4 regions of the Streptomyces sp. NBC_00414 genome follow, and region 3 is predicted to be linked to each of the others. Evidence: riboswitches for the same ligand, from Rfam matches in the RefSeq annotation. Region 3 holds a riboswitch; each other region holds the start of a gene.

Region 1 (3,336 bases), 3.6 Mb from region 3:
GTACGGCGGCCAGTCCGCCCCGCGAGGCGACGTCCCGCAGCGGACCCTCGTACGTGTCACGGGAGACGAGGCTGTACTGGGCCTGCAGCGCCACGTACCGCGGAAGACCCTCGCGGTCGGAGACGTCCAGGGCCTCCTGGAGCCGCTCGGGAGAGATGTTGGACGCGGCGATCGCGCGTACCTTGCCGGAGCGTACGAGTTCGTCCAGGGCCCCGAGGAACTCCTCGACCGGCACGGACGGATCGTCGTAGTGGGTGTAGTAGAGGTCGATGTGATCCGTCCGCAGACGGCGCAGCGACGCCTCGGCGGCCGCCTTCACGTTGACCGGGGACAGCCCCTTGTACGAGGGGTGGGCGCCGGCCTTCGTGGCGATGAGGACGTCGGCGCGGTTGCCGCGCGCGGTCAGCCAGTCGCCGATGACGGTCTCGGACTCACCGCCCGAGTTGCCCGGCGCCCAGGCCGAGTACGCGTCGGCGGTGTCCACGAAGTTCCCGCCGGCGGCCGTGTAGGCGTCGAGCACGGCGAAGGACGCGGCCCGGTCGGCGGTCCAGCCGAAGACGTTGCCGCCGAGGGCGATCGGAAAGACTTCGAGGTCGGAAGAGCCCAGCGCGCGAAGAAGCGTCATACGGGAATCAACGGCCAAACCGGACGGCCGTATTCCACAATTCCACAGATACGACCGCTGGATACAACCGATGGATACAACCGCTCCCGGGGGAGGAGCGGTTTACGGGTTGAGGCCCTTGCCGCGCAGCCAGGCCATCGGGTCGATGCCGGTGCCGCCGCTGGTGTGGACCTCCAGGTGGAGGTGCGCCCCGGTGACGTTGCCGGTCGCGCCGACCCGGCCGATGACGTCGCCCGTGCTGACCTTCTGCCCGACGCTGACGCCGATCGACGACTGGTGGGCGAACCACAGCTCCGTGCCGTCGTCGAGCGTGAGGACCGTGCGGTAGCCGTACGAACCGCTCCAGCCGGCCTCGGTGATCGTGCCGCTGTGAATGGCCTTGATCGGGGTACCCGTGGGAGCGGCGAAATCCAGACCCGTGTGCTGACCGGAGGACCACAGCGAGCCGGACTGCCCGAAGGTGGAGGTGATCGTGTACGAGGAGGTGGGCAGTGTGAACTGCTTGGCGAGCGTGGCGAGGCGCGCGGCCTCGGCCTTCGCCTTGGCCTCCTCTTCCTTCTTTTCCTTCGCGGCGGCGGCCTTGGCCTTCGCCGCGTCCTGCTCCTTGGCCGCGAGCGTGGCGGCCTTCTTCGCGGCGGCGGCCTCGGCGGCCGCCTGGGCCTCGCGGTCGACCTGGTCCTGCTGGAGCTCGGCCTGGAGCATGATGCGCGAGCGCAGGGCCTCGCCGGCGTCGGCGTTGCCTTCCTCGGCGTCGGCCGCGGTGAGGCCGGCGGCGGTGAGCGCCGTGCTGGAACCCTCGGGGGCCTCTTCGTCGGAGATCAGCGAGCCGACGTTCGGCAGGTCGGGGATCGAGATCGACACCGGCGGCTTGCCGGTCTGCGCGGAGGCCATGCCGCCCGCGCCGACGGCGGCTATGACACCGACGCCCAGAACGGTGGAGCTGCGGGCGAGTCCCCCGCCACGCTGCTTGGCGACCCGGTGCTTGCCGCGGACGGGAACGACGGTGTCCGCGCTGGGATTCCAGGGCTCCCAAGTCTCGTCGTCCTTGCGGGCGCCGAAGGCGAAGGTGTCGGGCTTCTTCTCGCCCGAGGTCTCTCCCGCCACCTCGTCAGGCATGAACGAGGGTGTGGGGGCAGGCCTGTTGAACGCCACGTGGGCGCGCTCCTTTCCTTCCTTCTCGCCTACCGGGTTAGCTGACGGGTTCGGAGCAGGAAGGTCTCCTACGCGCGTCAACCGCGGTGTTCACCACCACGAAAGACACGCGATTCACCCCATGTAGGTGGTTCCCCGGTTCCCTTGCGGGATTCGGCGCGTGCGCACGGAGCCGTCTCTTGTGACGGCTGGGACACCGCGCTGCGTTATCGAACGTTAATAGACGCAGGCACCGGATTCCAAGCTGTTCTTGATGATCGTTACGGCTTCTGGCCTGGACTTAAACGCCGTGAGCGGGGTAAATCGGGCGAGTTGATCGCCATTCACGGATGTCAGTTTTGTTGACGGTGTGTCAGTTGTTATGCGTAGGGGCGTCGTTCGACTACTGCAGGTGATATACGCCTCGAAGGTCACCCCCGAAGGTCCCGCGTGACGCATCGCGGGGCACGACGCGCACCGCATCGCGCGCCGCGCACCGCATCGCGTGCCGCGGGGCGCGCGTCGCGCGTCACGGCCGCCGGACCGCGAGCAGCGCCATGTCGTCCGCGCCCCCGCCCCCCGTGTACCGGACGACGTCGTCCACCAGCTCGGCGAGCAGCGCGTCGGGCCCGGCGAAGACCCGTCCGGACAGTTGTCGCACGGGGTCGAAGAAGACACCCCGCCCGTCCCGGGCCTCGGAGAGCCCGTCCGTGTGGAAGAGCAGCATCGCCCCGCACGGGAACTCCTCCTCCTGCGCGCGGTCGGGCCAGGCACCCAGGTCACCCATCCCGAGGGGCAGCGCGGGCTCCGCCGCGTCGAGCGTGCGCACGGTTCCGTCGCCGCGCAGCAGGAGCGGCCCGGGATGGCCGCGGTTGACGAGGCGTACGCCCTGGGCGCCGTGCGGGATCTCGGCGAGCACGGCGGTGATGAAGCCCTCGAAGACCTCGACGCTGTCGCGCCGCACCCCCTCGCGCATCAGCGACCGTTCGAGCCGCTGGGCGACCGCCTCCAGCGTGGTCTCCTGTTCGGCGGCCTCCCGGAAGGCCCCGATGACGACGGCCACGGCGCCGACCGCACCCATGCCCTTCCCTCGGACGTCGCCCACGACGAGCCGTACGCCGTGCGGGGTGTCCTGCACGGCGTAGAGGTCGCCGCCGATGAGCGCGTCGGTCTGCGCCGCCACGTATCTGACCGCGAGTTCGAGGCCGCCGGTCCGCGCGGCGGGTTCGGGCAGTACGGCCCGTTGGGCGGCCTCGGCGATCTCGTGCGCGGAGGCCAGGCGGGCGTTGCCCAGGCTCACGAGCCGGTTGATGACGACGGCGAGGCAGGCGACCACGGCCACGGTCGCGATCTCGGTGATCCCGCTCGCGTCGAGGGCGAACCGCAGGGTGACGAGGGTCATGGCCGCCGTCCCCACGACGCCCGTCCACACGGTGGCGCCGAGCGACAGCAGAGGTGCGGCGACGAGCGAGGCGGCCGTGAGGAAGGGGGCCGCGGTGAAGTACTGCGGGGTGAGGACGTCGTAGAGGACACCCGCGACGATCAGCAGGGCCGGCAGCACGCGGACGGAGGCGCGGGTG
Region 2 (3,336 bases), 5.7 Mb from region 3:
CACGATGGAGTTCCACCCGCAGCCCCAGGCCGGCGAGGCCAGGCCCTGGGCCTTCCCCGCGCCCGAGCGCGGCACCCTCGGCAACGGCCTGACGCTGTTGCGCTGCCACCGCCCCGGCCAGCAGGTCGTCGCCGTGGAGGTGATCCTGGACGCCCCGCTGGAGGCGGAGCCGAAGGGCCTGGACGGCATCGCCACGATCATGGCGCGAGCCTTCTCGGAGGGCACCGACAAGCACTCCGCCGAGGAGTTCGCCGCCGAGCTGGAGCGCTGCGGCGCCACCCTGGACGCGCACGCCGACCACCCCGGCGTACGGCTCAGCCTCGAAGTCCCCGTCTCCCGGCTGCCCAAGGCGCTCGGCCTGCTCGCCGACGCGCTCAGGGCGCCCGCGTTCGAGGACGGCGAGATCGAGCGGCTGGTGCGCAACCGGCTCGACGAGATCCCGCACGAGACCGCCAACCCGGCCCGGCGGGCCGCCAAGGAGCTGTCCCGGCAGCTCTTCCCGGCGGACTCCCGGATGTCGCGCCCGCGCCAGGGCACCGAGGAGACGGTCACCGCGATCGACTCGGCGGCCGTACGCGCCTTCTACGAGAAGCACGTACGCCCCGCCACGGCCACCGCGGTCGTCGTCGGAGACCTCACCGACGTCGACCTCGACGCGCTGCTCGGGGACACGCTCGGCACCTGGACCGGATCGCAGGCCGAGTCGCGTCCCGTGCCCTCGGTGACCGCCGACGACACCGGCCGGGTGATCATCGTCGACCGTCCCGGAGCCGTCCAGACGCAGCTGCTCATCGGCCGCGTCGGCGCGGACCGGCACGACCGTGTGTGGCCCGCCCAGGTGCTCGGCACGTACTGCCTCGGTGGCACCCTCACCTCCCGCCTGGACCGTGTCCTGCGCGAGGAGAAGGGATACACCTACGGCGTGCGGGCGTTCGGCCAGGTTCTGCGCTCCGCCCCGGACGGGACGGGCATCTCGATGCTCGCCATCAGCGGCTCGGTGGACACCCCGAACACCGGCCCGGCGCTCGACGACCTCTGGAAGGTGCTGCGCACCCTCGCCGCCGGGGGTCTGACGGACGCCGAGCGTGACGTCGCCGTGCAGAACCTGGTGGGGGTGGCGCCCCTGAAGTACGAGACCGCGGGCGCCGTCGCGGGCACGCTGGCCGACCAGGTCGAGCAGCACCTGCCGGACGACTTCCAGGCGACGCTGTACAAGCAGCTCGCCGCCACCGGCACCGTGGAGGCCACCGCGGCCGCCGTGAACGCCTTCCCGGTGGACCGTCTGGTGACCGTCCTCGTCGGTGACGCCGCGCAGATCGAGGGGCCCGTCAGGGCCCTCGGAATCGGCGAAGTCAGCGTCGTGGCACCGGAGTAGGTACTGGCAGCAGGTGGGGCCCGGGTGACCGACGAGTCGCCCGGGCCCCTTTTTCATACTGCTGCCCGTACCGCCTTCCTCCCTGATTGTCTGCATTGAGGCGGAAGTTGCCCGTATTGGTGGAGAGGTTGCCTGTCTGCCCTGTGGCGTGCGCTACAAAAGTGTTGATCCGTTTGTCTATTGAAAGAGGCGCCGCTTAGCGTCGGTCCGGCTGTTCGTCAGGCACTGCGCCGCGTCCGCGGCACCGGACAGTCATCGCCGAGTCCCCGCATGGCGCGAGCCAGGGGAGCCGGGGACCCACGTCCCTGGGGTGAATCGGACGCCCTTCCCGAAGGGGGTCCGTAGGAGACCTTCCTGCTCCGAACCCGTCAGCTAACCCGGTAGGCGAGAAGGAAGGAAAGGACCAGCCACTTCATGGCGTTCACCCGCGCCACGGGGAAGCACCGTCTTCCCAGCCGCATGACGCGCACGACCCGCAGGACCGTCGGCGTCGCAGCCCTGGCCACCACCGGTGTCGTGGGCACACTGGCCGCCCCGGCGTTCGCCGCCGAGAGCGAGATCGAGCAGACCGGCCCCCTCCGGGCCGTCACCATGGGTGACTCGGTCGCCCACGAGATCGACGCCCAGGCCGCCGCCCAGCGGCAGGCCGCCGAGCAGGACGCGGCCCGCGAGAAGGCCGAGGCCGCCGCGAAGAAGCGCGCCGAGGAGGCCGCGGCCAAGGCCAAGGCGAGGGCCGAGAAGGAGCGCGAGGCCGAGGCCCGCGCGGCCCGCGAGAAGGAGCGCAAGCGCCTCAACGCCTACACCGCGCCGATCGCCGGCTCGTACGTCTCGACCTCTTACCAGGCCGGCGGCGGCATCTGGTCCTCCGGCAGCCACACCGGCATCGACTTCCACGCCGCCAGCGGCACCGCCGTCCACGCGGTGGGCTCCGGCACCGTCGTGGAGGCAGGCTGGGGCGGCTCGTACGGCAACCAGGTCGTCATCAAGATGACCGACGGCACGTACACCCAGTACGGGCACCTCTCGTCCATCGGTGTCTCGGTCGGCCAGACGGTCACTCCGGGGCAGCAGATAGCCCTCTCCGGGGCGACCGGCAACGTCACGGGGGCGCACCTGCACTTCGAGGCGCGGACGACCGCGGAGTACGGATCCGACATGGACCCCGTCGCGTACCTCCGCGGGCACGGCGTCAACGTCTGACCGCACGGCATCTCTGTACGGACGTACAGCACCGCATCCGCGCGAAGGCCCCGGCTCACCGAGCCGGGGCCTTCGCGCGATCCCGTCGCCTCAGATGGGCCCGTAGGTACCCGTACGACCGCTTCCGGTCACTTCCGCACCGGACGACTGCCTGTTCGGAGACGTGGTGTGTCCAAAAAATATCCATGGATTCCCGGCTGCCTTCGGAATTTCCCGTTCTCTGCAATAGAGTCACCGAACAAGCGTCAATCGACCGCGTTTCGCGGGGATTAAGGCGGAGGTTCGGTCATGCGTATTCCCGCGCGCTCGGTATGCACGGCGATCCGTGACGACATCGTCGCGGGTGTCTACGGGCGCGGCAGCCGGCTCACCGAAGAACTGCTCGCGCGCCGCTACGGCGTCTCGCGGGTCCCCGTGCGCGAGGCGCTGCGCACCCTGGAGGCGGAGGGCTTCGTGGTCACCCGCCGGCACGCGGGCGCGTGCGTCGCCGAACCGACGGAGCAGGAGGCCGCCGACCTCCTGGAGATGCGTGTGCTGCTGGAGCCGCTGGGCGCCGCCCGGGCCGCCCAGCGACGTACCGAGGCCCATCTCAAGGTGCTGCGCGGCCTGGTCAGACTCGGTCAGGAGCGGGCCAGGCGGGGCAACAGCGAGGATCTGCGCTCACTCGGCGGCTGGTTCCACGAGACGCTCGCGCAGGCCTCGGGCAGCCCGGCGCTGACCTCGACGCTCGGTCAGCTGCGGCACAAGATCGCCTGGATGTA
Region 3 (3,336 bases):
CATGGACCCGTACTCCAAGCTCCTCGAAGAGCGGATCGTGTTTCTCGGGACGCCGATCGACGACACGTCCGCGAACGACGTGATGGCGCAGTTCATGCACCTTGAGTACCAGGCACCCGACCGGGACATCTCCCTCTACATCAACTCCCCCGGCGGTTCCTTCAGCGCGATGGCGGCCGTCTACGACACGATCCGGTTCGTCGGTTGTGAGGTGGAGACCGTCTGCCTGGGGCAGGCCGCGTCGGCCGCGGCGGTGCTGCTGGCGGCGGGCACACCGGGCAAGCGGTACGCGCTGCCGGGGGCCCGCGTGCTGATCCACCAGCCGTTCCTGTCCGAGCCGGTCCGGGGACAGGCGTCCGACCTGACCATCCAGGCCGACGAACTGCTGCGCACCCGCGCGCGGATGGAGGAGATGCTCGCCCGGCACACGGGACAGAGTCGGGAGCGGATCGGCGCGGACATCGAGCGGGACAAGATTTTCGACGCCCGGGAGGCGCTGGAGTACGGGCTGGTGGACCGGATCGTCCCCGGCCGCAAGTCCGCCCTCGGCGCATCCGGCGCGAGGTGAACCGCCGATGTTCCCACCCGAGTTGCCCCCGCTGCCGGCCCTGACGCGGGCCGAGGCCGAGCTGATCGACCGCTATCTGGAGGTGGTCGACCTGCTCGGCCGGATCAACCCGGCGCACTCCGGCGACACCTACGGGGGGCTGCGCGCGGCCCAGGCGCTGGTAGGCCGGGCCACCGCGCTGCGCGACGCCCTGGCCCTGATGCACCAGCGGGGCGAGCACGAGGTGCACGCGGGAACCCTCGCGCGGGCTCTGCGCGTCCTTGACGGTGAGCGCCGGGCGGGCCGGGTCGCTCTGCCGCCCGGCTCCGACACCTGACGTACCCCCCTCGGCCGGGCGTCACGCAGGCACTTGACGAGACGTCCGCGCCAGGGTTGAAACGGACCAGAAGGCGTACCCCCGATCGGCGTATTCGGGGCTGCCTTCACAAGCCCCTGGGAGTTGCGCAACGCGCGTACCTCCGGGGCGGAATCAACCATTCCGGTGCTGGTGCGGGGGTCCTTGCGGCTCTCGACGCCCAGCCGTAGAAAGGGCTGTCCACCCGAACGGGTGAGTGGTGAGTAAGCCCACAAATCGCCGATTCCGCTCGGCTTTTGGGACATCAGTGCGTCAAGATCCCTCCGACGACAAGCCCCCGCCAGAAGCGGCGGGGCGGTCCGGGCGGACGCCGAGTCCTGCCGCTGCCCGGATGACCGGTCGACAGAAGTGCATCGGCAGGAGTGGAGGACCCAGGCACGACGGGCCGCCGGAGAGATCCGAGTGGCCCTTGGGGTGAAGCCGCAGCAGCGGCCGGGCAACTTCGCCAGCCCGAATCCGACAGGTCATCCTTCACAGGCGGCTGACGAAGGGTTGCGCATGACTGCGCTCAATCGTGTCCCGTCGCTGTTCAGCAGGGCCGGTACCGCATCGGTCCTCACCATCGCCGCCGTAGGCGGCGGCATAGTGGCCCCTGGCTTCGCGTCCGACGCGGAAGCGGCCACTCCCGCGACGAAGGCACTCAAAGTGGCGGCCTCCAAGAAGGGTGCCCCGTACAAGTACGGGGCCGCGGGGCCCAAGCGCTTCGACTGCTCCGGCCTCACGCTCTACTCGTTCAAGAAGGCGGGCAAGAACCTGCCCCGCACGGCCGCGGCCCAGTACAACAAGACGAACCACGTCTCCTCCTCTAAGCGCAAGCAGGGGGACCTGGTCTTCTTCCACTCGGGCCGGAACGTCTACCACGTGGGCATCTACGCCGGGAAGGGACGGATCTGGCACTCCCCGAAGACCGGGGACGTGGTGAAGCTCCAGAAGATCTGGACGAAGAGCGTCTGGTACGGCCGGGTCAGGTGATCTGCCCGCGGGACGGCCGCGGCGAGCGCCGCGGCCGTCCCGTGCGGTCCCCGGGCGTGTGATGCGTGAATTCGGCGGCCGAATGGTTACTCGTTCGACCATGGCCGAACCGCACCACCACGAGGAGCGCGACGAGACCCGGCTCGAACGCGCCGACCGGAACTTCAACGAGCTCCTCCAGGAGCTGCGGGTCACCCAGACCGGCGTCCAGATCCTCTTCGCCTTCCTGCTGACCCTCGCCTTCACCCCGCGGTTCCCGTCCCTCGACACCGTGCAGCGGACCACGTACGTCGTCACCCTGCTGCTCTCGGTCCTGGCGGCCGCGCTCTTCACGGCCCCTGCGGCACTGCACCGCCGGCTGTTCCAGCAGGGCGCCAAGCCCCAGGTGGTGAATGCCTCGTCCCGGCTCGCACAGCTCGGCCTGGCCGTGCTCGGGCTGGCTCTCGCCGGTTCCGTGCTGCTCGTCGTGGACGTGGCGGTGGACCGGACCGAGGGGATCGTGGCCGGGGCGACCACCCTGCTCCTGTGCGTCGGGCTGTGGGAGGTCCTGCCCTACCTGGTGAAACGGGCCGCCGACAAGACCTCCGACAAGAGCGCGCGGGACGAGTAGCCCGCGCGGAGCTCAGTCGGCCGGAACCGGCTCCACCGGTACCGTCCAGGGCAGCATGATCGACACGGTCTTCCCGCCCTCTCTGGTGGGCCGGACCGTGAGCTTGCCGCCGGACTCCGCGGTCAGCCAGCGGATGATCACCATGCCGCGGCCGTTGTCCTGCTGGACTGCGGCGGGCAGCCGCTTCGGAAAGCGCGGGTGGCTGTCGGTCACTCCGATGCGCAGTTGCTCGTCGCGGTCGAGCACGATGTCCACCGTGAAGGTGGGTGACAGCCCGAACGTGTGCTGTACGGCGTTCGTCGCGAGTTCTGAGACGATGAGCCGCACCGTGTCGGCCGCCTCCGAGTCGGACGGCAGTCCCCATTCGGCCAGGACGTCGGTGACATACGTCCGGGCGGCGGAGACCGAGGCGGGATCGCTCGGCAGAGTGACGGATGCTTCCTGGTGATCTGCCATGCGACGTCGTCCCTTTCCCACGGGACCGGAGTCCGACCGAAGCGGATGACTTCGAGTCGGTACCGGACTGGTGCTTGCGCCAGAGTGCCACTACCTCGGCGTTCGTGGTGCCGATCCACCAAGATATGCATATATCTGTCGCTCGAAGCGGTGAACTCTGCAACGGTCGACCGTATTTGGGCGGGCAACCGGTTTGTCCTCTACCGTCGGCGTGACGCCGGACGCCATAGCGTCCGCGCGACGGTCGGAAGGAGACGGCCATGCAGTACGGCCCCGCGGTGCGCCGACGTAAACTCGGCGCCGAACTTCGTGCCCTGCGTGCCCTCGCGGGCCTCACGAGCGGCGAGGCGGCCCGCCTCGTGGGCTGGCACCAGT
Region 4 (3,336 bases), 4.4 Mb from region 3:
CGAACTGGAGGATGTTGCGGATGGTCGCGCCGCGGAAGGCGTAGATCGACTGGTCGGCGTCACCGACGACGCACAGCTCGGCCGGCGGGAGGTCGCCCTCCGACGGCGGCACGTCCTCGGGGTGCGCCACGGGGTCCGTGGCGCTGCCGACGAGCTCCCTGACGAGGGAGTACTGCGCGTGGTTCGTGTCCTGGTACTCGTCCACAAGGACGTGGCGGAAGCGGCGGCGGTAGTGCTCGGCGACGTCCGGGAAGGCACGCAGGAGGTTGACCGTCGTCATGATCAGGTCGTCGAAGTCGAGCGCGTTCGCCTCGCGCAGCCGCGACTGGTACATCGCGTAGGCCTGGGCGGCGGTCTTCTCGAAGCCGTCGGAGGCCTGGGCGGCGAAGTCCTCCTCGTCGATCAGCTCGTTCTTCAGGTTCGAGATCTTGGCGCTGAAGGACTTCGGCGGGAAGCGCTTGGGGTCGAGGTCCAGGTCACGGCAGACCAGGGCCATGAGGCGCTTGCTGTCGGCGGCGTCGTAGATCGAGAAGGACGACGTGAAGCCGAGCTTCTTGCTCTCTCGGCGCAGGATCCGCACGCAGGCGCTGTGGAAGGTCATCACCCACATCGCGTTCGCCCGCGGGCCCACGAGCTGCTCGACGCGCTCCTTCATCTCGCCCGCGGCCTTGTTCGTGAAGGTGATCGCGAGGATCTCGCCGGGGTGCACCTTGCGCTCGCCCAGCAGGTGCGCGATGCGGTGGGTGAGCACCCGGGTCTTGCCGGAGCCGGCGCCGGCCACGATGAGCAGGGGTGAGCCGTGGTGGACCACCGCCGCGCGCTGGTTCTCGTTCAGCCCGTCCAGGAGCGCGGCCGGGTCCACGAGCGGCCGGGGGGCGCCGTCGCGGTAGAACCCGTCCCTGCTCGGAGGCACGTCGAAGCGCCCGCCGAACAGGTCGTCCGGAGCGTGGTCCGGCTCCTCGTCGTCGGGCGGCGGCGGGGGCTCGTCCTCATGGGCCGGAGGGGGCTGGAGGTCCGCCAGGAAGCTGTCATCAAAGAGGCTGCTCATCGCTCTCCGAGTCTAGGCGCCCCCACTGACACCCCGCCGCCACCCCGGAAACTCGGCGGAATCCGTCCCGGACGACCAGCGGGCAGACCTTCACCCACAATGACGGCCCCGCCACTTTCCGCGACTGCCCGACCGTCCGCCCACCCGACCGTCCGGCCACCCGGCCGACAGGGAACTTCGCCTCGTACATGAGCACCCGGCGGGTGACGTACGTATAACCCGGACGAGACAGGCCGGACACCCCGTCGACAGCCCGTACGCATTGCCCGGATCACCCGGATCACGAGAATCACCCGGATCACCTGGACGCTCGCCCCGCCCCGACAGGTCTGGCCGATTGGCGACCAACCCCTCCAACCACGCGGAGGCGCGTGGAGTTCGCCACTCCACGACACGGCCGCCCCACCCCTGCACCACTCGGGACAACTCGCTGCAGATCGCAATCAATTGACCTCGGCGAGCAGGATTCGAGGCCCAGGTCACGAAAATGTATCGGGCATATCGCACATCAAACTTCACAGGTGCCACACGAATTGGCTAACTTTCGAGTAGCCCGCTCGACCCGCACCGGCGAACAACGCCGGGCCGAGCGGACTCCGCCGAATCCGGCCTGCCCTCGTGGCCTCCGGAACCGGGGACCCAACCGATCCTGGGGTGAATCGGTCCTGCTTCCTCACGGGACGAAGGACCGTAGGGCAAACCTTCCGAAGCACTCGCCCGAACCCGACAGCTAACTCGGTAGGCGGATGACGGAAGGAGACGCCTTCGTGGCGCCACACCGCAAGTCGCGGCCCCCCACCATGGGCGTACGGACGCCGGCCCTCGCCACCGCGGCTCTGACCTCGGTGGCCCTGCTCTCCCAGACGGCGGACGCCTCGCCTGCCGCGGAGCCCAGGCCGAGCACGGAGGAAGTCCAGAAGAAGGTCGACGACCTCTACCAGCAGGCGGGTACGGCCACCGAGAAGTACAACGCGGCCAAGGAGAAGACCGCCAAGCAGCGCAAGCGCGTCGTCACGCTCCTCGACGACGTGGCGCAGCGCGCGGAGAAGCTCAACAGCGCGCGCGAGGCACTCGGGACGTTCGCCACCGCGCAGTACCGCACGGGAGCCTCGGCCCCCGACTCGGCCTCCCTCCTCCTCGCGGACAACCCGCAGGACTACTTCGACCAGACCCAGCTGATGAACCGGCTGACCGCCCGCCAGAAGCAGGCCGTCGACGACTACGTCGCACAGCGGGCCGGCGCGTCGGAGAAGCGGCAGGAGGCGTCCGAGGGCCTGGAGGCGCTCACCACGACGCAGAGCACGCTGAAGACATCCAAGGCGGACGTCCAGCGGAAGCTCGCCGAGGCGCGCGAACTCCTTTCGAAGCTGACCGCCGAGGAGAAGGCCCGCCTCGCCGAGACCGAGCGGAAGAAGCAGGCCGAGGCCCGGCGCAAGGCGGACGAGCTGGCGCGGCAGCAGGCGGCCGACGCGGAGCGCCGCCGCAAGGAGACGGCGGCGCAGGGCACGGGAACCGCCACGGGTACGGGGACGGGTACGGGGACGGGAAGCACGCCGGGCTCCGACTCCACCTCCGGCACCAAGGCGGCCAAAGCGCTCGCCTTCGCCCGCGCCCAGATCGGCAAGCCGTACGTCTGGGGCGCGAGCGGCCCCGGTTCGTACGACTGCTCCGGTCTGACCCAGGCCGCCTGGAAGGCCGCCGGGGTGACCCTTCCGCGCACCACGTGGGACCAGGTCGAGACCGGCACGACGGTCTCCGTGGACAGTGCCCAGCCCGGCGACCTCGTCTTCTTCTACGACGACATCAGCCACGTCGGCATCTACGTCGGCGACGGCATGATGATCCACGCCCCGAAGCCGGGCGCGTACGTCCGCGAGGAGTCGATCTACTACATGCCGATCCACAGCGTGGTGCGGCCGGGCTAGGCGCCCACCCGCATCCGGACGGGGTACGGCACGTGTGTGCCGTACCCCGTCCGCGTTCCGGGGCGGCCCCCGGGCCGGGCCCATAGCACCGTCGCGCGCGCCGCTCCCCCACAACGCGCCCATCGGTCACCCCACCACGCCAAGTCGGTGGCAGCGGGCCCGGATCACGGTCGTACCCGGTCAGCTCATGGCCGAGTGGCACCACTTCCGTACATGCCGTTACCACCGGCGCGTCGCGAGGTTTAGCGTCCTTCCCCAGGTGACCGGCTCCCCACCACAACCGCCCGGGCCAGGGCGGCAGTCGGCACCACCGCCCGAAGTCCGGCGGCGGTCCGCTCCCCCTGTGCGGGCCGCCGCCGGACG

What was found. A riboswitch is a leader RNA that binds a small molecule or an ion and turns the genes downstream of it on or off. The one in region 3 is predicted to bind cyclic di-AMP.
Region 1: it holds a riboswitch for cyclic di-AMP, as region 3 does, so the genes downstream of both, OHS59_RS21745 (M23 family metallopeptidase) here and OHS59_RS37635 (C40 family peptidase) in region 3, are expected to answer to the same signal.
Region 2: it holds a riboswitch for cyclic di-AMP, as region 3 does, so the genes downstream of both, OHS59_RS12765 (M23 family metallopeptidase) here and OHS59_RS37635 (C40 family peptidase) in region 3, are expected to answer to the same signal.
Region 4: it holds a riboswitch for cyclic di-AMP, as region 3 does, so the genes downstream of both, OHS59_RS18150 (C40 family peptidase) here and OHS59_RS37635 (C40 family peptidase) in region 3, are expected to answer to the same signal.

Annotation. Positions count from the first base shown of each region.
Region 1 is NZ_CP107935.1:5,046,504-5,049,839, forward strand. Features, by position in the region: gene OHS59_RS21740 (aldo/keto reductase) at 1-625, opposite strand, end outside; gene OHS59_RS21745 (M23 family metallopeptidase) at 728-1,777, opposite strand; cyclic di-AMP (ydaO/yuaA leader) riboswitch at 1,789-1,946, opposite strand; gene OHS59_RS21750 (PP2C family protein-serine/threonine phosphatase) at 2,286-3,336, opposite strand, start outside.
Region 2 is NZ_CP107935.1:2,979,613-2,982,948, reverse strand. Features, by position in the region: gene OHS59_RS12770 (M16 family metallopeptidase) at 1-1,375, shown strand, start outside; cyclic di-AMP (ydaO/yuaA leader) riboswitch at 1,622-1,776, shown strand; gene OHS59_RS12765 (M23 family metallopeptidase) at 1,790-2,575, shown strand; gene OHS59_RS12760 (GntR family transcriptional regulator) at 2,864-3,336, shown strand, end outside.
Region 3 is NZ_CP107935.1:8,640,040-8,643,375, reverse strand. Features, by position in the region: gene OHS59_RS37645 (ATP-dependent Clp protease proteolytic subunit) at 1-568, shown strand, start outside; gene OHS59_RS37640 (hypothetical protein) at 576-884, shown strand; cyclic di-AMP (ydaO/yuaA leader) riboswitch at 1,263-1,418, shown strand; gene OHS59_RS37635 (C40 family peptidase) at 1,422-1,895, shown strand; gene OHS59_RS37630 (DUF6328 family protein) at 1,996-2,505, shown strand; gene OHS59_RS37625 (ATP-binding protein) at 2,518-2,961, opposite strand; gene OHS59_RS37620 (helix-turn-helix domain-containing protein) at 3,222-3,336, shown strand, end outside.
Region 4 is NZ_CP107935.1:4,231,108-4,234,443, forward strand. Features, by position in the region: gene pcrA (DNA helicase PcrA) at 1-1,048, opposite strand, end outside; cyclic di-AMP (ydaO/yuaA leader) riboswitch at 1,636-1,808, shown strand; gene OHS59_RS18150 (C40 family peptidase) at 1,816-2,973, shown strand.